DNA from 3 places in the Blautia sp. RTP21359st1_E11_RTP21359_211015 genome. Region 3 is predicted to be linked to each of the others. Evidence: predicted binding sites of a transcription regulator. Region 3 holds the regulator's gene; each other region holds the start of a gene.

Region 1 (7,846 bases), on a different contig from region 3:
GGCAAGGGCAGACTGTACATACAGAGCCTCACTCTCCATTGTCTTATCTGTGGAGATATACATCAGGTTCAGAGAAAGACTTGTCTTTCCTGCTTCGGAAAGGAGCTCCTGTGCTTTAGCCGGATCATTGTCGTAGGTATTGTCCGGTTTTGTATAGTAGAGTGTATCCGGTGTAAAAATAGAATCTGCAGGCTCTGCATAATCCTCGGAAAGGAAAGCAAACTGACAGAACTCCTCTTTATTCAGTGCGTATGCGATCGCCTGACGTACCTTTACATCCTGAAGATCTTCGTTCAGCTCATTCATGAACATGGCGTTGACACGTCCGGAATTATAGGTATTGATGTTTACGTTATCGTAAGCACTGACGGTATCGTAATCATCTGCGCTGATCAAACGTGCATCCAGATCTCCGCTTGCAAGTGCCGCATTGGCGGAGCTGGAATCCTTTACGATCTTGAAGGTGATGGAATCCAGATTTACATCATCAAAATAGTCATCGAATTTTGTTACTTTATAATACTCTCCGGATTTGTATTCCTCGAACTTAAAAGGACCACTTCCCACCGGTTCATTGTTGAGATCACTTTCTCCGATATTCTCCACGCCGTCATAAATATGCTTCGGAATACAGTAAACCTGGCTCAGTCCACCAAGAAATCCTGCGGAAGATGATCCAAGGGAAATCTTGACTGTAAGGTCATCAACCTTCTCTGCCTCTACTGCCTTGTCATTAACGTATCCGTAAGAAGAATACGGAACATTCTGCTTCTCATCTACCAGCACCTGCATGGTGAATACCACATCATCGGCTGTGATCGGCTGACCGTCATGCCATTTCAGTCCGTCTTTGAGCTTCAGTGTGAATTCGCTGGCATCATCATTGGCTGTTACACTTTCGCAAAGTCCGTTTCCGTAATACATCTCTCCGTTCACGATCTCAAAAAACGGGCTGTACAGTGCCTGCATCATATCGAAGCTTGTCTGATCCACAACATAAAGCGGATTGATGTTCTGCGGATCTGCTGTTTCTGCAATGGTAATATTTCCGCCTTCCGCCTTGGTTCCTTCTGTTTCTGCTGCAAAAGCAGTCATTCCTGACATAACAGTTGTTCCTGCCACTGCAGCTACCAGAAGCGCTGCCAGTACTTTTTTTCTCATTTCCTGTTCCTCCTGTGTTTCAGTGAGTATTCCTCTTTTCCCACCAGTTTAATATGATATAAGCAAGATAATACTATACCATATTACCTTTGTCAAGCTGTCCCTGGCTCTTCAGAGATTTTTTTACTGCATTTCGTTAAAGTTTGTATTTATTCTACATACAAATCACACAGGCGTCAAGATAATTTTTCTGTATCATGCCTCTGATCTATATATATTTCCTTAATTCGTCATATTTTTGATCCAGTGTCCGTAATTGCACTTCAAAAATGCAGGCACGCATTTAAAGATCTGATCTGCATTCAGGCAGCATACCACCACTGCCGGAGATGCCTTGACCACAAATGCCATAAACATGGACAGAGGGATCACGATCCCCCAGGTACTGATCAGGTCCACCTTCATGGAATAAGCGATGCTTCCGCTTCCCCGGATGATACCACCGTTTGTCGGCATCTGATAGGACATTCCTACCATTACTACACTTAAGTCATTACCGAAAGCCCGAAGGCAACCCCTGCAATTTCCACACAGCGCAGTGTAGCAAGCAGGATCTGCGTCACCGCAAAGAAAAAGTAAGTAAACCGGATGATCGCCAGATAGGAAAGACCGGCTTCGATAATCGCCTGATCTGTTGTAAAAAGCCCCAGCAGCTGTGTTGGAAAAAGACTGGCCAGGATAAACAGCACAAGGGCAATAAAAAAGCCTGTGCTCATGGCCCAGGCACCGATCTTCCTTACCGGCTCTGTCTCTTTCTTTCCCCAGTACTGACTTCCGAATATGACAAGTCCGTCTCCCAGCGCCATAAGCAGCTGCTGAAAGACGAACTGTACCTGGTTTACGGTGGTCACACCGGATAATGCAGTTTCGCTGAAGGCTCCAAGCATAATGTTGTCCGCAAGATTGACACTTAAGGTCACTACATTCTGCAGCACCAGCATGGAGCATAATTTCAGAAAATTACGATAAAAACTCTTCATCAGTCTTTTACGATGGCAATGATATCATCTGCGTTGATCACCAGATATTTCTCACCCTCATATTTGATCTCGGTTCCTGTGTATTTTCCGTAGATCACACGGTCGCCCGGCTTTACCTGTACCGGTACTTCTTTACCGTCTACGACCTTACCGCCACCTACTGCGATAACCTCTGCCTGCTGGGTTTTCTCCTTGGAGCTGTCCGGAAGTACGATGCCGGATGCGGTTTTGTCTTCTGTCTCAAAATATTTTACGATAACTCTGTCTGCAACTGGTTTTAATGCCATATTCATTTCCTTCTTTCTGTGATTATTAGCACTCTTAAGCTTCGAGTGCTACTCTTTTTTATCATACTACATATCCAAAAATTGTCAAGATATTTGCAGATATGTAGTATGATATTATTTATGATAGGGCTCTCCGCTGATGATACGATAGCTGCGGTAGATCTGTTCCAGAAGGATCACACGCATCAGCTGATGAGGAAATGTCATTTTCGAAAAGCTTAAAGCATAGTCTGATCTCTTCAGTACTTCTTTTCCAAGACCGATAGAGCCGCCGATCACAAACTGGATATGGCTGGTCCCACGTATTCCCAGCTCGTTGAGCTTCCGTGCGAAGTTCTCAGAGGTCAGCTGTTCGCCTCCGATCTCCAGAGTGATCACAAACGCATCATCCCGGATATATTTAAGAAGACGCTCCCCTTCCTTGTTCCGAATGGCATCTTCTACTGTTTCGCTGGCATTATCCGGCGTTTTTTCGTCGGACACTTCTATGATCTCCAGCTTGCAGTAACGCCCGAGGCGCTTGGAATACTCTGCAATGGCATCCCGCAGATATTTTTCCTTGATCTTCCCTACTGTCAGGATACTTATTTTCATCCGCCGTTCTCCTCCAGATAATTCTCAAATTCTTCTGCTGACATCAAAACCTTCCTTGGCTTGGTTCCTTCCTCCGGACCTACCACTCCTGCGTCACAAAGCTGATCCATGATCCTTGCCGCACGGTTAAATCCGATCTTGAACATACGCTGGAGCATACCGATGGAGGCCTTTTCCTTCTCAATGATAAATTTACCGGCTTCTGTAAAATAGACATCTCTGTCACCGCCGCCGGCTCCTCCCGGGACGCCGGCTGTATTGACCTGCTTCTCGATGGATGTATCATAAACAGCACCCTGATTTTTGTCAGAAACATATTCTACGACTGCACTGACCTCCTCATCTGAAACAAAAGCGCCCTGCAGTCTGGCCGGCTTCTGATACCCCTGAGGATAAAACAGCATATCGCCCTTGCCAAGAAGCTTCTCGGCACCGTTCATATCCAGGATCGTTCTGGAATCCACACCGGAAGATACGGAAAATGCGATCCTGGACGGCATATTGGCCTTGATCAGACCTGTGATGACATTGACCGATGGTCTCTGGGTAGCAATGATCAGATGGATACCTGCTGCACGTGCCAGCTGGGCCAGACGGCAGATCGCATCCTCAACTTCTCCCGGCGCAACCATCATAAGATCCGCAAGCTCATCCACGATGATCACGATCTGCGGCATCTTCTCAGGTGCCTTTTCTCCCTCCGGGACCCGCATATTGGCAACCTTTTTGTTATATTCTCCAAGATTACGTACCCCATATTCCGCAAAGGCATTGTAACGGCTGGTCATCTCGGAAACAGCCCAGTTCAGCGCACCGGCCGCTTTCTTCGGATCTGTGACCACCGGAATGAACAGGTGCGGGATCCCGTTGTATACACTGAGCTCCACCACCTTCGGATCGATCATGATCAGACGCACCTCATCCGGTGTAGCCTTATAAAGGATGCTGATGATCAGCGTATTGATGCAGACGGATTTTCCGGAGCCGGTTGCTCCGGCGATAAGAAGATGCGGCATCTTGGCAATATCTGCCACTACCGGTTTTCCGGCAATATCCTTACCTGCTGCAAAGGACAGCTTGGATTTTGCATTTTTAAACTCCTCTGACTGAAGAAGATCCCGCAGCATGACCGGGCTGTTCTCCTTGTTCGGAACCTCGATCCCCACGGCTGCCTTTCCCGGTATCGGTGCTTCGATGCGGATATCCGGTGTAGCAAGATTCAGCTTGATATCATCGGAAAGACCAACGATCTTGCTGACCTTCACACCCATTTCCGGCTGCAGCTCATAGCGGGTAACGGTAGGTCCGCAGCTCACATTGGTAACGGTTACATTGACGCCGAAATTATGCAGGGTTTCCTGAAGCTTCTGCGCTGTTTTACGCAGATGTGCATCGGAATCTCCCTGAGATCTGCCATCTCCGCGCTTCAGAAGCTTCAGCGGCGGATACTGATATGGTTTCTTCTCCGGAGCTTCTCCCTGGCTGATCTCATGCTGGATATTTCTGATCCCATGCTCGATCTCTGTCTGAGATGACTTCGGGTTTCTGGAGGGCTGATGAGATGCCTTCTGTTCAGCTTCCGGCTGAGGATCCTCCTTTATCTCAGCGGGAACGGCTGCCTTTCCTGTTTCCCGGGAAGCTTTTGCTGCTACAGCTGTCTTTGCCGGCAGGATCTGCTGCATCTCGGGAATATCCACATCCTCGTAGCCGGCATAATCATCCTCCTCTTCGGCTTCCTGCATTTCTCTTTCGAAATCCGGCTCCTCCGACTCTTCCCGGGCCGGCTGGGACTGTGAACGGTGGATCTGGAATTCAAGCGGCTGAGCATGCTCCTCCGGTTTCTCATCAAGCCCTGGATCCTCTTCTGTCAGATCTGTATCTGCCGGAAGTACAGCCTTTTGTTCATCAAGGAAAGAAGGAAGATTAAATTCTCCCTCCCGGTTCGCCTTCACCGCAGCCTGTCTTTCTTTCTGCGATCTTCTGGCTTTTTTCTTTTGTTTTTTTGAGATATTTTCCGGATCTTCCTCTGTAAGGGCAAGTTCTTCTTCCTCCAGCTCTTCTTCCAGCCGGCGGATCTTCTCCGCTCTTTTTTCCGCACGGATCTTTCTGCGAAGCTCCTTCTGCTTTTCTCTGTCCGGCTGTCCCTCAAGATAAGCTTCTCTGCTCTCTCTTGCTGCATCTGTAAAAAAGTCCAGGATCTTATTCATAAATCCGAAGAAGGATCTCTGTGTTATGATGATGAGAGATACAAGAAGCACCAGAACGATGATCACAATTCCGCCCACAACGCCAAAAGCAGATGCTGTGGAAATACATACTGCACCACCGAATACTCCACCGCCGGTACGGTATTCCGAACTCAGTGAATAATAATCCGAAAACGTGGTACTTGGCGTATAGCCCTCTGTGATCAGCTGAAGAAAGCCGCAGAGGAACACAAAAAATACCACGCCCGCCAGTACCTTTTTGTAGGCAAGGCGGTTGGTATTGTTCACGATCAGGAACGTAACTCCGGCAAAAAGCAGGATCGGGAAAATATATGCACAAAGTCCCATGATGCCAAAGCATACGGCACTGATGGCATTTCCTACGATCCCTCCCATACCAAATGCACTGATCATCAGGATCAGGCAGGCCGCAAACATCACAAGGATCAGGATCTCTGTCTGAAAGCGGTTACCGACAGGCTGCTGCTTCGCCGCAGGTTTTCTTTTTCTTTTTTTTGTCGTTTTTGAAGCTGCCATTGTCAGACTCCTCCCAGTTGATATCAAATATAATTCGCTGCCAGAATAAGGATTCCGGCTGCAAAAGAATAAAATGCAAAATAACGCAGTCTGACCTGATTCGAAAGCTTAAGCATAAAACGGATCACCAGATAGCCTGTGATCCCGGCCACGATCATTCCAAGAACATAAGTAAATCCCTGGCCAACAGTCATATGAACAGAAGTAAACTCTCCCATCTCCACAAAAAAAGCTCCCACCACAGCCGGAATGCTCATCAACAGCGAATATTTCACTGCAAACTTCCGTCCGAGGCCGCAGAAAAGTCCTGCACTCATGGTAAGTCCAAGCCTGGAAAGTCCCGGAAACACAGAAAGACCCTGGCAAATACCCATCCACATAGCATCTCCGAAGCTGGCTTCTTTTGTTCCCTTGCTGCCATTGACATTACTGTAGTCCACAACAAGGAGGATCACACCTGTAAGAAGGATTCCGATCCCGGAAAACATGTGTGAGGATGCGCTTCGCACAACAAGTCGTTTGCACTGATATCCGATCAGGACTGTAGGAATGGTGGATACCATGATCAGGGCAGTAAGCTTCCGGTAAGTTCCGCTTATGATCTTTGCGTAGGTAAGCTCTTTCCCAGTCCTACGGTTATAGAGAAAAATATTGGCATTTCCGATCAAATCCAGTATCATTCCGATCAGCTCGATCCCGGTCTTCTTGATGTCCTTCAGAAAAACAAGGATCAGAGCTATCATAGTTCCCAGATGGAGCATCACTTCAAAAAGCACACCGGAGCCTCTGGTACCGCCCAAAAGATCCTGCACTCCACAGAGATGTCCGAAGCTGCTCACCGGCAGAAATTCGGTGATTCCCTGAATGATTCCCAATATAATCGCATGTATCACTGACATAATGATATTTCCTTTTCTTAAATTTTTTCCAACACATTATAGCATAACTGAGTAAAACTTACAATCTTCACTTGGTAAAAGTTTCAAACAAATGTTCTTTTTTTGATCTGCAAGAAAAAAATCCTCCGGCTGCATCAGAAAACACAGTCGGAGGATCTGTTTATAAACAGACTTTCTGCTTATTTATTTTTCAGATATTCGTCGATACCTTTTGCACCAGCTTTACCTGCACCCATGGCAAGGATTACGGTAGCTGCACCTGTAACGGCATCACCACCGGCATATACGCCGTCCTTGGATGTCTTACCGGTTTCTTCCTCGGCAACGATACATCTTCTCTTGTTGATGTCAAGGCCCTTGGTTGTGGAAGAGATCAGCGGGTTCGGTGAAGTACCAAGAGACATGATGACAGTATCTACATCCATATCATACTCGGAACCAGGAATCTCTACCGGACGTCTTCTTCCGGATGCATCCGGCTCACCAAGCTCCATCTTGACAACCTTCATACCGTTTACGTGGCCGTTCTCGTCAACGAGGATCTCCTTCGGATTTGTAAGAAGATCAAAGATGATGCCCTCTTCCTTAGCGTGATGAACTTCCTCTGCTCGTGCAGGAAGCTCTGCCTCACTTCTTCTGTATACGATATGTACCTCAGCACCAAGTCTCAGCGCTGTTCTTGCAGCATCCATGGCAACGTTACCACCGCCGACAACTGCAACCTTTTTGCCTGCTGCGATCGGTGTATCATAGGAATCATCGAATGCTTTCATGAGGTTGCTTCTTGTCAGGTACTCGTTTGCAGAGAATACACCGCTTGCATTCTCACCCGGGATACCCATGAACATCGGAAGTCCTGCACCGGAACCGATGAATACAGCCTCAAATCCCTCATCCTCGATCAGCTGATCGATGGTAGTGGATTTACCAATGACAACGTTTGTCTCGAATTTAACGCCAAGCTCTTTGACCTTCTCGATCTCTTTCTTAACAACCTTCTGCTTCGGAAGACGGAACTCCGGAATACCGTAAACAAGAACACCGCCAAGCTCATGAAGAGCCTCGAACACAGTTACATCGTATCCTGCCTTTGCAAGGTCACCTGCACAGGTAAGTCCGGATGGACCGGAACCGATCACTGCAACCTTATGTCCGTTCTTAACCTCTGCTCCTGCAGGTTT
Region 2 (7,846 bases), on a different contig from region 3:
ACGATAATGGTTGTTGCTTCTTTTGTATGTTCTTTCAGCGCTTTTCGAAGTGTGCTGTCTGTTTTGAAATCCAGTGCGGAAAAGCTGTCATCAAAGATAAAGATCTCCGGATCTTTTGCGATAGCTCTGGCAATGGAAAGCCTCTGCTTCTGTCCACCGGAAACATTGCTTCCTCCCTGTGCGATCGGAGTCTTATATCGCTCCGGCTTGGTGTCGATAAACTCCGTAGCCTGTGCAACCTCTGCTGCTTTTTTCACTGCATCTTCCGAAATCTCTGTCTTTCCGTAACGGATATTGGAATCAATGGTTCCTGAGAAAAGTACACCCTTCTGCGGAACATAACCGATCCTGTCACGGACATCCTTCTGTGTCATTTTCCGGACATCCACGCCATCCACTTTCACAGATCCTTCTGTTGCATCATAGAAACGCGGGATCAGATTGATCAGTGTACTCTTACCGCTTCCTGTACTTCCGATGATCGCTACTGTCTCACCTTTTTCTGCCTTGAAGGAAATGTCTGTGATAACATTCTCTCCTGCCTCCGGATATGCGAAGCTTACATGATCAAATTCTACAGTCCCCTTCACATCCTGGGAAGGCTGTACCGGATCCTCCGGATCCTGGACACTGACTTCTGTCTCAAGCACCTCGTTGATACGGCGTGCAGATACATTTGCTCTCGGCAGCATGATAGACATTGCTGTGATCATCAAAAATGACATGATGATCTGCATTGCATACTGGATAAACGCCATAACATCACCAACCTGCATGCTTCCGCTGTCTACTGCATAAGAACCGCTGTAGATGGTCAGTACGGAAACTGCGTTCATGATCAGCATCATCACCGGCATCATAAATGTCATACAACGGTTTACAAAGAGGTTTGTCTTCGTCAGAGTGATATTTGCATCCTCAAAACGCTCCTCCTCGTGTTTCTCCCGGCTGAATGCACGGATAACCGGAATACCGGTAAGGATTTCTCTTGTTACCAGGTTCAGCTTATCTACCATGGTCTGCAGGGCTGTAAATTTCGGCATTGCGATCCTGAACAGCATTGCCATAAATGCCATGATCAGTACAATGGCCACCCCAAGGATCCATGTCATGGAGGAATCTCTCTGAAGCACGCGGATCACACCACCGATTCCAAGGATCGGCGCGTAAAGCACGATACGGAACATCATAGCCATTACCTGCTGGATCTGCTGGATATCGTTCGTGCATCGTGTAATCAGGGATGCTGTTGAAAACTTATGGTACTCTCTGCTGGAAAAACCTATGACTTTGTTATAAACCAGCCCACGGAGATCATGTCCCATAGATGCAGCAACTCTGGATGAAAGAAATACCACACATACTGCAGCCATCATGGTGACCAGTGCCATCAGCACCATGCGGATACCTGTTGCTTTCATGTAATCCATCTGTATGGCATCCACATCTTCACCCATAGCTTCATATTCTGCACGAACATAGGAAACACCTGCCTGTGTGATGATGGATTCCTGCATCTTGTCGATCTTTTCTCCGACCTGGTCCTTCATAGCAGCCAAAGCCTCTGCCGGCATCTGAGAAAGAGCCGCCAGTGGATCCGTCCCTTCCGGGATTCCCATTTTTGCAAGAGCTGCCTTTGATTCCTCACTGTCGGACGTCAGAGTAGAAACGATCACCATCGGTTTGCCGAAGATATCGTTGAGTTCTTCTCTGTCTTCTTTGGAGATTTTATCCTTTAATACCAGATCATCTCCCTCTTCCTCATAAAATCCATCCACAGTTTTCGCATCATCCTCTTCCATAAACAGCTTCAGACTGTCCATAGACGTCTTTCTGATCTTCTCAGGAACACTGTCTTCAATACCGTTCTGCTGAATTCCCACATTAATGATATTTGATGTGTAATTCGGCAGAGACAGATCACAGTATGCCTGAAGAAAAAGAAGCGCAATGATGAGTACGATGTAACCTGCAGATCGTTTCAGATATTTCATCAGTTTAATCACGTTTCTGTTCCTTCCTTTCTGTCATTTCATCCGGATGAAGCTTTTCTATGGCTTCCTCCGGCTGGATCTTTTCGATATTTACAAGGATCTGCTCCAGAAATCTCCGAAGCAGGCACTGTTCCGCCTCACTGAAGCCTTCCATCATCACAGCCTCATTTTTATGGATCCGTTCCAGTGCTTTTGCCTTGATTTCCTTTCCCTTTTCTGTCATGTAGATCCTGGTCACACGCTGGTCCTTTTCATCCGGTTTCTTATAAAGAAAGCCTGCTTTCTCCAGTCTCTGTATCGATACATTTACCGTAGGCGGCTTGATATGCAGGATCTTTGCAATTTCCCGCTGACTCAGGCCATCCCTTCCGGACACAAGCCCCAGAACCGGTATCTGTCCCGGATAAATCCCAAGCTCCTGCATCTGACCAAAGCATTTCGTCATAAAATAACGGTCTACCTTCATAAACAGAGATAAAAAGCTGCTCTGCCTTTCTTTCTCATCTTCCTCCTTACAAAACACGCTGTCACTCCTCTCTCATCCGATCAGACACCTGCTCTTTGTTAATGATATACGAAGCAGTGATCTTCTTTTTTAATTAGTCGGCTAACTATATATAATATACATCTGCACAAAAAATGCAACTGGTTTTTGTGAATTTTACACTTTTTTAAGATTTACAGCTTCTTTAATTTCCACCTGAAATCTATTAATTAATTTGTCAAGCTAATTTATTTTCTGCTGTTTTTCCTATTTTTTTCGCAAAAAAAAATACCCGCTTCGTTTTTTTATTCGAAACGGGTACTTCTTTCTGTTCCTGATTTTCTTATACAAACTGATTCACAGTCGGATCATAAGCATAATCGATCATGTCAAGCTTATCCTCCAGTTCTTTCCGGTTAAGTCCTCTGTCCTCACAGAAGGCATCCAGGGATCTGTAAAAATCCCGCAGCTGTGTATTTACGTAACTTAAAAGCATTACCGGGTCCTTTGGTATCATAATCTGTTTCCATCCTTTTATCTGATATTTATCCAATATCCCAGATGCTGCTGGATAGCTGTCTGATCTGAAATATCAGATTTACTATCTTACCAATTTTATTTTTTGTCAAGAGCCAGTAAAAAATTTTTCAGGATTTTTTATTTCTTCAGTATCTGATAAAAATATTCCATTCCTTGTCCCCAAAAAAGAACTGCCTGGTTCCGATTTTCATCCTGAAATGGATTTCTATCAAAACCGACAGTTCTTTTCCTTGTCAATCTATCATAACTTTATGGAGTTATTTTTTACTTCGTGCTGACGGTAAACGCTCCGTCCTTCACATCCAGCACAATGGTATCTCCGGCATGTACATCACCGGAAAGGATCTTCTTGGCTGTCAGTGTCTCCACATAATTCTGGAGATAACGCTTCAGAGGACGTGCACCGTAAACCGGATCATAACCGTTATCCACTACCATCTGTTTGGCAGCATCTGTAAGCTCCAGAGAAAGCTCTTGGTCAGCCAGACGGTCGCTGAGCTCTTTGACCATAAGATCTACGATCTTACCTACATTATCCTTGGTCAGCGGCTTGAACATGATAATCTCATCCAGACGGTTCAGGAACTCCGGACGGAAGTGACCACGAAGATCATTCATAACCTGTTCCTGTGCGTCCGGTTTGATATCTCCCTTCTCGTCGATACCGTCAAGAAGGTACGGAGAACCAATGTTGGAAGTCATGATCAGGATCGTATTCTTAAAATCAACCGTACGTCCCTGTGAATCCGTGATACGTCCATCGTCCAGTACCTGCAGAAGTACATTGAATACATCCGGGTGAGCCTTCTCGATCTCATCAAAAAGAACAACACTGTACGGTTTTCTTCGAACGGCCTCTGTCAGCTGTCCGCCTTCCTCATATCCGACATATCCTGGAGGCGCTCCGATCAGACGGGACACGGAATATTTCTCCATGTACTCACTCATATCGATACGGACCATATTCTGCTCATCGTCAAACAGTGTGGCAGCCAGAGTCTTGGCAAGCTCTGTTTTACCAACACCGGTTGGTCCGAGGAACAGGAATGAACCGATTGGCTTTGTGGGATCCTTGATTCCGGCTTTGGAACGAAGGATCGCATCTGTTACAAGACGAACACCCTCATCCTGTCCTACTACACGTTTGTGCAGCTCATCCTCAAGGCCCAGCAGCTTGGTTCTCTCACCTTCTGTCAGCTTGGTTACCGGAATACCGGTCCATCTGGAAATGATACGTGCAATCTCATCATCTGTGACAGCCTCATGTACCAGGCTTCTGTCACTCTCCTTAACCTGCTTCTCCTCAATCTCCAGCTGCTGCTGAAGCTTCGGCAGCTCGCCATACTGCAACTCTGCTGCTTTCTCCAGATCGTAATTCTGTTTTGCTTTCTGGATCTGTTTATTGATATCCTCGATCTGCTCACGTAATTTCTGAAGCTTCTCTACGGAATGCTTCTCATTATCCCACTGAGCTTTCTGGGTATTAAAAGTATCTCTCAGCTCTGCAAGTTCTTTCTGCAGATCAGCCAGACGCTCTTTACTTAAGTTGTCAGTTTCTTTTTTCAGGGCAGACTCTTCAATCTCCAGCTGCATGATCTTACGTCTCTGCTCATCCAGCTCTGTCGGCATGGAATCCAGCTCCGTCTTGATCAGCGCACAGGCTTCATCAACAAGGTCGATGGCCTTATCCGGGAGAAAACGGTCTGTAATGTATCTGTGTGAAAGTGTGGCAGCTGCAACCAATGCACTGTCTGTGATCTTAACACCGTGGAATACCTCATATCGTTCCTTCAGGCCACGGAGAATGGAAATGGTATCTTCCACTGTCGGCTCATTTACCATAACCGGCTGGAAACGACGGGCAAGTGCAGCATCCTTCTCAATGTACTGTCGGTACTCATCCAGAGTTGTTGCACCGATACAGTGCAACTCACCTCTGGCAAGCATAGGCTTCAGCATGTTTCCTGCATCCATGGCGCCGTCTGTCTTACCTGCACCCACGATCAGATGAAGCTCATCGATAAACAGAATGATCTGTCCTTCGCTCTTCTTCACTTCCTCAAGTACCGCTTTCAGACGTTCCTCAAACTCACCACGATACTTGGCACCTGCAACCAGCGCACCCATATCCAGGGCAAAAATCTTCTTATTCTTAAGACCTTCCGGTACATCTCCTGCCACAATACGCTGTGCCAGTCCCTCGATGGCTGCTGTTTTACCAACGCCAGGCTCACCGATGAGAACCGGGTTGTTCTTGGTCTTACGGGAAAGGATACGAATAATATTCCGGATCTCCATATCACGTCCGATCACCGGATCAAGTTTCTGGTTCTTCGCCTTCTCCACAAGATCCTCACCGTATTTATTCAAAGTATCATAGGTTGCCTCCGGGTTGTCACTGACAACTCTCTGGTTTCCCCTGACTGTAGATAATGCCTGAAGAAAACGCTCTCTGGTGATTCCGAATTCATTGAATAGCTTCTTCATGCTCGGGCTTGGATTCTTCAGCATGGAAAGAAACAGATGCTCAACCGATACATACTCATCTCCCATAGCCTTCGCTTCGTCCTCTGCACTGACCAGTGCCTTGTTCAGATACTGACCAAAGTGAAGCTGTCCACCGGAAACCTTAACTTTGGCATCCAATGCTTTCTTTACTGTGTCAATAAAATATTCCTTCTGGATTTCCATCTTCTCGATCAGCTTGAGGATCAGGCTGTCCTCCTGTGTCAGCAAGGCATACAGAAGGTGTTCCTCTTCGATCTCCTGATTGCCATATTCATAAGCAATCTTTTCAAGATCCTGGACAGCCTGTACGGATTTCTGTGTAAATTTACTGATATTCATAGGCTTTCCTCCTATTCTATGAAAAGCATTTCCAATATTCGCATACCGGAAATGCTGTGCTTTTTTCTTGTTCTAGGAGAACTATAACACCATTTATTAGCACTGTCAAGAGGTGAGTGCTAATTTTTGTGTTATTTTTTTGCAACTGTAAAATGAAAAACTAATTTCTACATTTAGCCCTTTATGTTCTTTTGTTGGAAGGTGTTTCTTTACGAGCTCAAGTTTCAACTCCTTACTATACTGTTTCCTAGACATAAAAATATGCTCCTCATATGATAGATTTTTGGATATTTCCATTGTCTACCATATGGGGAGCATATCAATCCAACGGTTTTCAGTGCTTTTTTCATATTACTTTATTGAATATCCCTCACTCTGCCTATATAAGTGAAACTTAGCGAAACTTAAATTAAATCTCTTTCAGACAATTCAATTTGGATATTCACCAACTGTGGATTATTTCTCAGTGCACCAGTTTCCAACTTACCGCCTGCTGCCTTGCATCCACAAATCTCTTATAAATACCTTCCTGTTTCATTAATTGCTCATATGTTCCATGCTGTGCAATTCTTCCTTTTTCAACAACCACAATCTGGTCTGCATGTCTGACTGTTTTTAATCTGTGGGCAATCATAATAATCGTTTTTTCCTTTGTAAGTGCATCTACTGCATCCATGCGGTGGAGTTGACCGGCACACAGGGCGGCACCATCCGGGGTAATCTCTATGAGCTGGACTATCAGCAGCATTTCCGGCACGTCGTTGAAGCCTCCCAGCCGGTGAGCGTGAACCGGCTCTTTTATGAGCATGGAACCCGTGACATCCCGGATGGCCAGTATTTTGACGGAAGCCCTGACCGGGTGTTGGGAAATTTCCTGCGGTATGAGGCCCAGCCCCGGCGACTTCAAAGCCCACGTTACGGCTTTGCATGACAGCCGGATTGAAACCGAGGCCCGGCGCATCGTGGATAAGCTGAAAAATCTGTCCGCGCCCAACAGCCCCAACAAGACACATTTTATGGTGGAGATCTCACCGCACTTTGACGCACTGGCTTCCACCAAGGACAATGACCGGCTCTTTGCCATGCTGCCCTATAAGTCCCTGTGCTTTACCAGCATAAAAAACCGACACGGGGTATATGCCATGATTAACAAAGATGAGCGCCGTGATGTGAGTATTCGCAAGCCCCGGCCATCTATCCGCAAGCAGCTTGCCGACAGCAAACAGGCCACCAGCCCGAAAAAGGCGGCGGCCAGAACCAAGAAAAATGAATTGGAGGTATGAGGAATGATGCACTTTACCGTGGAAGAAGAAAATTTGATCTGTGTGTACCACAACGCAGACCGACGCAGGACGATAGGCAAGATCACCGCAGCCATGCCGGGTATGGACGGGGATATGTGGACGCTGGCCCAGCAGACCCTTTCCAAGCTGAAACGTATGACGGATTCTGACTATGACAGCCAGAAATTCTATTTCACAGACGAGAACGAATAAATAACAGCAGACGCCGGGCGCGGCGGCCATGTGGCCGCTTGCGTCCGGCGTCTTTTCTTTTTGCCTGTTCCTACGCATTTAGAACCCAGTATTGGCGGGGATAGGATAAAACACTCACATACCCCGCCGACTATGCGGGAAAAACCTTGAAATATAGGGCTTTTTAAGGCCCTAAATGCGTAGGTTGGTGCTTTGTTGCGATATGCTCCACGGTTACGGTATATTGTTCATATTCTGTTTTCGGGAATCTTTATGAAATCTTCAAAATTGCCCGGTATGCTATCCGTAGAATCAAAGAAAGGACTTGATTATATGGATATGATTTTGAAAACGACTGACCTCTGCAAAAATTTCAAGGGGCAAATGGCGGTAAACAATGTGTCACTGAACATCCGGCGCAACTCGGTTTATGGTCTGCTGGGACCGAATGGGGCTGGCAAATCCACGATCTTAAAAATGCTCACCGGCATTTTGCGCCCCACATC
Region 3 (7,846 bases):
TCCAGTTCTTTTGCATAGACAAGGGCTTCTTTAAAGGTCATCACAGAATGTACCTCCGGCACCAGCATACGCTTGGACTGTTTTGCCGCACTTTCTGCGATCTGCTGCCAGCGGGATACTTTTTTTTCTGCTTTTTTGTTATCCAGTTTTACCACGCAGCGTCTGGTTGAAACCGGAACTACGGAATATGCTCCAAGCTCTACTGCCTTCTGGATGATCAGCTCCATCTTATCAGCCTTCGGCAGTCCCTGAAAAAGATAAATACGGTTCTGCAGCTCATAATCCGGCTCCTGTACATAGAGGATATGAAGCAGGACTTCATCCTCCCCCGCGTTTTCGATCACACAGTGATATTCTTTTTCCTTATCGCTGATCCAGAGCTCCTCGTCTTTTTTCATGCGGAGCACATTGACAATATGATTGACATCATTTCCTGTGATACGGATCTCATGTCTGTCCCTGTCGATCTGATGAGGTTCCACAAAAAATCGCTGCATGAGATCAGTCCTTTCTTGCTGTCACAGATACCCACTCGCCCTGATGAGTCACCTCAACAAGCGTCAGTCCGGCGTCTTTTACAGCCTTCACTACGACATCCTCCTTTACATCCAAGATGCCTGATGTAATGTAGTAAGCGCCTTTTTTCATCTGTGCAACGATCACCGGAGTCAGCGGTACCAGAACATCTGCCAGGATATTTGCAGTTACGATATCATATTTCTCATATCCGACCTGATTCTGAACTTCTTTGTCATCGATGATGTTTCCGATCATCATGTCAAAGGATTTCTCCTCGATCTGGTTGGCCTCCTTGTTCTCAGACACTGCCGGAACTGCACAGGGATCAAGATCTGTACCAACCACATGACCTGCACCAAGCTTCAGTGCAACGATTCCCAGGATTCCACTTCCGGTTCCCACATCAAGGATCTCCATTCCCGGCTTCACAAATTTCTTCAGCTGACGGATCACAAGCTGTGTGGTCTCATGCATTCCTGTACCAAAGGCAGTTCCCGGATCAATGTGGAGGATCATCTTGTCCTTATCTTCTGCCTTCACTTCTTCCCAGGACGGTACGATCAGAATGTCGTCTACATAGAACTGATGGAAGTACTGTTTCCAGTTATTGATCCAGTCCTTGTCCTCTGTCTGGGATTCTGTGATGGTTGCCTCTCCGATATCCACAAAGCTTCTCATATCCTCCAGTGCAGCCTTCACATCTTTCAGGATTGCCTCGGTATCCGCATCCTCTTCCAGATAGAAGTTCAGATATGCGATGCCGTCATCTGCTGGTCCCTCCGGCATGATATCCACAAACATCTGTGCTTTGTCCTCATCGGTCAGCGGCTGTTTGTCCTGGATCTCCACACCTTCAATCCCCACCTCGGCAAGTGTACAGATCACAATATCCTCTGCCTCTGTTTTTGTCTTAAGTGTAAAACGGTTCCATTTCATCTTTTATATCTCCTTATGCTGTATACACATTTACGGATTTTCATTCCAGTCTGTCGCCTGTTTTCTATTGTCCCGAAAACGGGCACTTCTTTTAATATACACGAATACAGAAAAAAAAGAAAGAGGCATTTTGTGCCTCTTTCCTGTTTTCACTTTATTTATTCCTCAAACATTTCCTTAACTTTCTCACGGAAACCTTTTTTCTTCTTTTCGGTTTTTTCGGAAGTCTCGGATGTGCTGTCCTCGGACGGACGGTTTCCACATGCCGCATCAAAAGCTTCCAGAGCTTTCTTTGCTTCCTCATTGAGATTTGTCGGAGTCTGGACTACCAGTGTTACATAGTGGTCACCACGAACGTTCTTGTTGCGTAATGACGGAACACCTTTACCCTTCAGGCGGATTCTTGTATCCGTCTGTGTTCCCGGTTTCACCTCATAGGAAACCTCACCGTCAACGGTATTAATACGCATCTCACCGCCAAGTGCAGCCTGTGCAAATGTGATCGGAGCTGTTGAAAAGATATTCATATCCTGTCTCTGGAAGATCGGATGACGGGCTACATTTACCTCAACCAGCAGATCTCCTCTCGGACCGCCGTTGGTTCCCGGCTCACCTTTTTCACGGATACGGATGCACTGGCCATTGTCGATACCGGCCGGTACAGATACCTGGATCTTCTTTCTGGAAGAGGTATATCCGGTTCCACGGCAGGCACTGCATTTGTCCTTGATCACCTTACCGGTTCCGTTACAGTCCGGACAGGTCTGAACATTACGTACCATACCAAACATGGACTGCTGGGTGTAAACGATCTGGCCCTGGCCTTTACATTTCGGACAGGTGATCGGTGATGTTCCCGGTTTCGCTCCGGTTCCGTGACATGTGGTACACTCATCTTTGAGAACGATCTCCAGCTCTTTCTCGCATCCGAAAACCGCTTCCTCAAAAGTAATGTTCACACGTGCACGAAGGTTGGCACCCTTCATCGGTCCATTGTTGGCCCGTCTGGTTCTGCCTCCGCCGCCGAACAGGTCTCCGAAGATATCTCCGAAGATGTCTCCCATATCCGCACCGTTGAAGTCGAATCCACCAAAGCCGCCGGCACCGCCTCCGCCGCCGTTTTCGAATGCTGCATGACCAAACTGATCATACTGTCTTCTCTTGTCGGCATCACTTAAAACGGAGTAAGCCTCTGTCGCCTCTTTGAACTTCGCCTCAGCCTCTTTATCACCCGGATTTACATCCGGGTGATATTTCTTGGCCAGCTTACGATATGCTTTTTTTAATGTTGCGTCGTCGGCGTTTTTATCCACACCTAAGACTTCATAATAATCTCTTTTATCAGCCATTGTAATTATTTCCTACTTGTCTTAGACTTCCTTGTAATCAGCATCTACAACATCATCGCCGTATCCTGCTTCATTTCCGCCCTGAGCACCAGCGTTTCCGCCCATGTTGCCCATATCCGGTCCAGGACCAGCCTGACCCTGAGCTCCCTGAGTCTGCTCATACATCTTGGAGAACAGTTTCTGAGCGCTCTCCATCATCTTCTCCTGTGCAGCCTTGATATCTGCAACCTGAGAATCAGTAAGCTCCTGTGCATTTGCTGTCTGTGCAAGAAGATCCTTCAGTGCATTGAGGTCTGCCTCAACACTTGCTTTATCGTTTGCATCAAGCTTGTCGCCTGCTTCCTTCAGAGCATTCTCAACCTGGAATACCATGGAGTCTGCATTGTTTCTTGTGTCGATCGCCTCTTTACGTTTCTTATCCTGAGCCTCGAACTCAGCTGCTTCTTTGACAGCTTTGTCGATATCGGAATCGGACATATTGGAACCAGCTGTGATTGTGATGTGCTGCTCTTTACCTGTTCCAAGGTCTTTAGCGGATACATTAACGATACCGTTGGCATCGATGTCAAATGTTACCTCGATCTGCGGAACTCCACGACGTGCTGGCGGGATTCCATCCAGACGGAACTGGCCGAGGGATTTGTTGTCTTTCGCGAACTGACGCTCACCCTGTACAACGTTGATATCTACAGCTGTCTGGTTATCTGCTGCTGTGGAGAAGATCTGGCTCTTCTTTGTAGGAATTGTAGTATTTCTCTCGATCAGACGAGTTGCGATACCACCCATTGTCTCGATGGACAGTGACAGTGGAGTAACATCCAGAAGAAGGATATCACCGGCACCTGCATCACCTGCAAGTTTACCACCCTGTACGGAAGCACCAAGTGCAACACACTCATCCGGGTTCAGGTTCTTGCTCGGCTCTTTGCCAGTTAACTGTCTTACCTTATCCTGTACAGCCGGGATACGGGAAGAACCACCAACCAGAAGTACCTGGCCAAGCTCAGAAGCTGTGATACCTGCATCAGACAGTGCACGGCGAACCGGCTCTGCTGTCATCTCTACAAGATCATGTGTCAGCTCATCAAATTTAGCTCTTGTAAGGTTCATATCGAAATGCTTCGGTCCCTCAGCTGTAGCTGTGATGAACGGAAGGTTGATGTTTGTTGTTGTTGCGGAAGAAAGCTCTTTCTTAGCCTTCTCAGCTGCCTCTTTCAGTCTCTGAAGAGCCATCTTATCATTGCTTAAGTCTACGCCCTCTGTTCTCTTGAACTCAGCAAGCATGTAATCTGTGACTTTCTTATCAAAGTCATCTCCACCAAGACGGTTGTTACCAGCTGTGGAAAGAACCTCGATAACACCATCACCAATCTCGATCACAGATACATCAAATGTACCACCGCCAAGGTCGTATACCATGATCTTCTGCTCTTTCTCATTGTCAAGACCATATGCAAGAGCTGCTGCTGTAGGCTCGTTGATGATACGTTTTACATCAAGACCTGCGATCTTACCTGCATCTTTGGTAGCCTGACGCTGAGCATCGTTGAAGTAAGCCGGAACTGTGATAACTGCCTCTGTTACTTTCTCACCAAGATATGCCTCTGCATCCTTTTTCAGTTTCTGAAGGATCATTGCGGAGATCTCCTGTGGAGAATATTTCTTGTCATCGATGGTTACACGGTAATCGGTACCCATCTCTCTTTTGATAGAGGAGATCGTTCTGTCTGCATTTGTAACTGCCTGACGTTTTGCAGGCTCACCTACCAGACGCTCTCCTGTTTTTGTGAATGCTACAACGGATGGTGTTGTTCTTGCGCCTTCTGTATTTGCGATAACTGTCGGCTGTCCACCTTCCATTACGGCTACACAGCTGTTTGTTGTACCTAAGTCAATACCAATAATCTTTCCCATGATTTTTTCCTCCTGTTTTAGTCTGTATCTGTTAAAATAAAGTTTGTTGTCAGTTAGTTCGCAACCTTCACCATACTGTGGCGTACTACGAAATCCTTGTAGGTGTAACCCTTCTGGAATTCTTCCACCACGATGTTCTCTCCAACCTCTTCATCCTCCACATGCATCACTGCATTATGGAAATCCGGGTTGAATTCCTTTCCCACTGCTTCGATCGGCTTCACGCCAAGCTCATCCAGTGTTGTGGTAAGCTGCTTGTAGATCATTTTCATTCCATCTGCAAAAGCATCGCCTTCCTGTGCCTGTGCAAGACCTCTTTCAAAGTTATCCACAACCGGCAGGATCTTTTCAACGATCTCTTTTGCTCCGATGATGTACATACTGGATTTTTCTTTTTCCGTTCTTTTACGGAAATTATCAAATTCAGCCATGGTACGCTTCAGGCGATCGGTAAGTTCCTCCACCTTCTGCTCAGATTTATCTTTTTTCTTCTTTCCGAAGAAGGAAGTTTTTGATTTTTCTTCTTTTTTATCCTCTGAGGCAGCTTCTTCGCCTGGAGTATTGTTTTCTTCCTCCGGCAGATCTTCTCCCTCCGGTGTCAGGTTTTCTTCTTCCTGATCTCCGTCAGTTACGGGGATTTCCTTCTCCGCTTCCTGCTCTTCGGATGTTTTCTTTGTTTCCTCCGACACTTTTTTTCTACCGCCTTTCTAAGTTTTCTTCTTTTTCAAAACGTCATCCAGATGATTCTTCAGTTCCTTCAGACTGTCCACTACATTCTCATAATCCATTCGTTTGGGACCGATGATCCCGATGGTTCCGTACATTCCGTCTCCCAGTTCATATCTGGCAGTTACAATGCTGCAGTCCTTCATGGTCTGGATTGGCATCTCATCACCGATGTAAACCTGAATTCCTGTATTCTCTCCATCTGACATCTGTTCTTTTACAAGATCGGCAAGTTCATGCTTCTCCTCAAATGCGGAGATCAGCTCCGTTGCCTTCTCTTTATCGGCAAGCTCCGGATACTTGAAAATGTTAGTTGCACCTGAAGTATAGATCTCCATATCTTCCTCTTCCACATGAATGGTGGCTGCCACTGCATCCAGAACCGTTGCCACCACACCGCTGTGGCTGCCTGCCTGTTCCTTCAGTCTGGCGATCATCCCAAGGTTGATATCCTGGATCGGGATCCCATTGAGATTGGTGTTAAGAAGAAGATTCAGTTTCAGGATCGTCTGGTCGTCCATTTCCTCATCCAGATTGATGATCTGGTTCCGGACTGTGTTGTTGTCACTGACAACCACTGCCACAAGCTGAAGTTCGCTCATTCTCGACAGCTGGATGAACTTGATCTTGTTGCCGCTGTACTGCGGAACGGAAACCATGGTAGCATAGTTGGTATTGGAAGCAAGAACCTTCGCAACCTTCTTAAGCACCTTATCCATCTTATCTGTCTTCTCAATGATCAGATCTCGCAGCTCTGCGACCTCCGCTTCCTTCTCCTTCATCAACTCATTGACGTAAAGTCTGTAGCCCTTATCTGAAGGAATCCTTCCTGCTGAGGTATGAGGCTGGACGATATAGCCCATATCTGTCAGGTCTGACATTTCATTTCGGATCGTTGCGGAACTGACATTGAGATCCGCATACTTGGAAATGGTCCTGGAACCAACCGGTTCTCCGGTTTCCATATAGGTCTTGATGATTGCTTTTAAGATTTTTTGCTTGCGCTCATTCAACACCTCTTCCATGAATCCATCTCCTTTCCTTTTTATTCTTTCCTGACGGATGTTGATTCTTTTTTTACATCTGTTAGCACTCATTTTAGTGGAGTGCTAACATCTACAGTCTTTAAGATATCACCATGTAAAATATTTGTCAATATGTTTTGAAAAAAAGTTCTTATTTTTTCAAAACAAAAAAAGCATCAGTACGATGCTTTTTTGTAATACTGGTCTATGCAGTTCTGTGCCCCGGCAAAAAATTCCGCTTCTGTTTTCTGTCCCAGCATATATTTCTGAAATTCCGTTCCCATGGACGAAACGGCTTCTATGGAATCGGCACACAGTGGTCTTGCCTTCAGCTTATAATCTTTCAGATATTGCCGGATCATTTCAATGCCATCCAGATCAAAATTCTTATCCTCGATCACATCCAGTCTTGCCGGACACATTTTTGTCAGCTGTCCGTAATTTTTACTGGCCTCATATCCGGACACATACTGAAGGAACTTCAGAGCTGCTTCTTTATGATCAGAATTTTTATTCAGTACATACTGCCAGGTTGCGATATTGGTCACCTTCTCGTCAAATTCCGGAAATGGTGCCATATGGATCTTATCTTTTCCATACACGCCTGCATTCTGAAAAGTACTCAACACACCGGTATACATAAACATACATCCATACTGGCCGTTTATAAATTTTTCATTCAGCTGGTCATGCTGGTCGATCAGATTCTCCTCTGATATCATCCCTGTATCCAGCATTCGCTTCATATATTCTGCCGCTTCTCTTGTTTTCGGATCCGTCCAGTCTGTATAATCTCCTCCGAAAAAATCGACATACTCGCTGATACTATTATATATGTAAGAAATCTCCCATGCATCCCCATATGCATATTTTCCCGTATTCTGAAGCTTTTTCTGAAGGATCTCAAGATCACTGAGACAGGAGAGTCTGTCCAGACCAGCCTGATCCAGCAATTCCTGGTTCACCCAGAATGCCATGATATCCATCCTGAACGGTACCGAAAAAATATGTCCGTCTGACATGCATATTTCTTTCAGGTATTCCTGCAGAAAATTCGCCGCTGTCTCCTCTGTCATAACCGTATCTTCCAACGGAAGAAGAAATCCCTTATGTTTAAATTCGGATATCATCTCATCATTTACTGTGATCAGATCAACAGAATCATCTCCTGATGTCAGAAGAGTTGCTATTTTGGCCTGGCGATTGTCCGCATTGGCCGGACATTTTTCAATATGGATCTTTATTCCAAGATCTTTTTCCGCCTGGCTGATAAAAGAATCAAAGCCTTCTGTGCCTGCATCCACATGAAGGATCGTCAGTTCCTGTCTGTTCTCCGGCACAATATCAGATGCAGCCTCCTTCTTCTGGACTCCACAT

What was found. The regulator HrcA, encoded in region 3, represses chaperone genes, less so after heat shock. The targets are predictions, from matches to a motif close to TGTTAGCACTCNNNNNNNNNGAGTGCTAACA.
Region 1: groES (co-chaperone GroES) is a predicted target of HrcA. The motif match lies at 2,452-2,482, and genes of this name have one in related genera.
Region 2: clpB (ATP-dependent chaperone ClpB) is a predicted target of HrcA. The motif match lies at 5,960-5,990, and genes of this name have one in related genera.

Annotation. Positions count from the first base shown of each region.
Region 1 covers NZ_JBDGAB010000013.1:57,576-65,421, reverse strand. The annotation lists gene AB5026_RS06715 (ABC transporter substrate-binding protein) at 1-1,161, opposite strand, end outside; gene AB5026_RS06710 (hypothetical protein) at 1,384-1,617, opposite strand; gene AB5026_RS06705 (MATE family efflux transporter) at 1,647-2,141, opposite strand; gene groES (co-chaperone GroES) at 2,141-2,428, opposite strand; gene rlmH (23S rRNA (pseudouridine(1915)-N(3))-methyltransferase RlmH) at 2,543-3,022, opposite strand; gene AB5026_RS06690 (DNA translocase FtsK 4TM domain-containing protein) at 3,019-5,766, opposite strand; gene AB5026_RS06685 (undecaprenyl-diphosphate phosphatase) at 5,790-6,665, opposite strand; gene gltA (NADPH-dependent glutamate synthase) at 6,845-7,846, opposite strand, start outside.
Region 2 covers NZ_JBDGAB010000024.1:16-7,861, reverse strand. The annotation lists gene AB5026_RS09880 (ABC transporter ATP-binding protein) at 1-2,006, opposite strand, end outside; gene AB5026_RS09875 (MarR family winged helix-turn-helix transcriptional regulator) at 1,999-2,517, opposite strand; gene AB5026_RS09870 (DUF4250 domain-containing protein) at 2,822-2,995, opposite strand; gene clpB (ATP-dependent chaperone ClpB) at 3,283-5,865, opposite strand; partial or broken gene AB5026_RS09860 (ABC transporter ATP-binding protein) at 6,329-6,541, opposite strand; partial or broken gene AB5026_RS09855 (hypothetical protein) at 6,539-7,148, shown strand; gene AB5026_RS09850 (transposon-transfer assisting family protein) at 7,155-7,361, shown strand; partial or broken gene AB5026_RS09845 (ATP-binding cassette domain-containing protein) at 7,674-7,846, shown strand, end outside.
Region 3 covers NZ_JBDGAB010000011.1:5,411-13,256, reverse strand. The annotation lists gene AB5026_RS05705 (16S rRNA (uracil(1498)-N(3))-methyltransferase) at 1-497, opposite strand, end outside; gene prmA (50S ribosomal protein L11 methyltransferase) at 502-1,455, opposite strand; gene dnaJ (molecular chaperone DnaJ) at 1,614-2,804, opposite strand; gene dnaK (molecular chaperone DnaK) at 2,826-4,718, opposite strand; gene grpE (nucleotide exchange factor GrpE) at 4,772-5,407, opposite strand; gene hrcA (heat-inducible transcriptional repressor HrcA) at 5,426-6,469, opposite strand; gene AB5026_RS05675 (ABC transporter substrate-binding protein) at 6,646-7,846, opposite strand, start outside.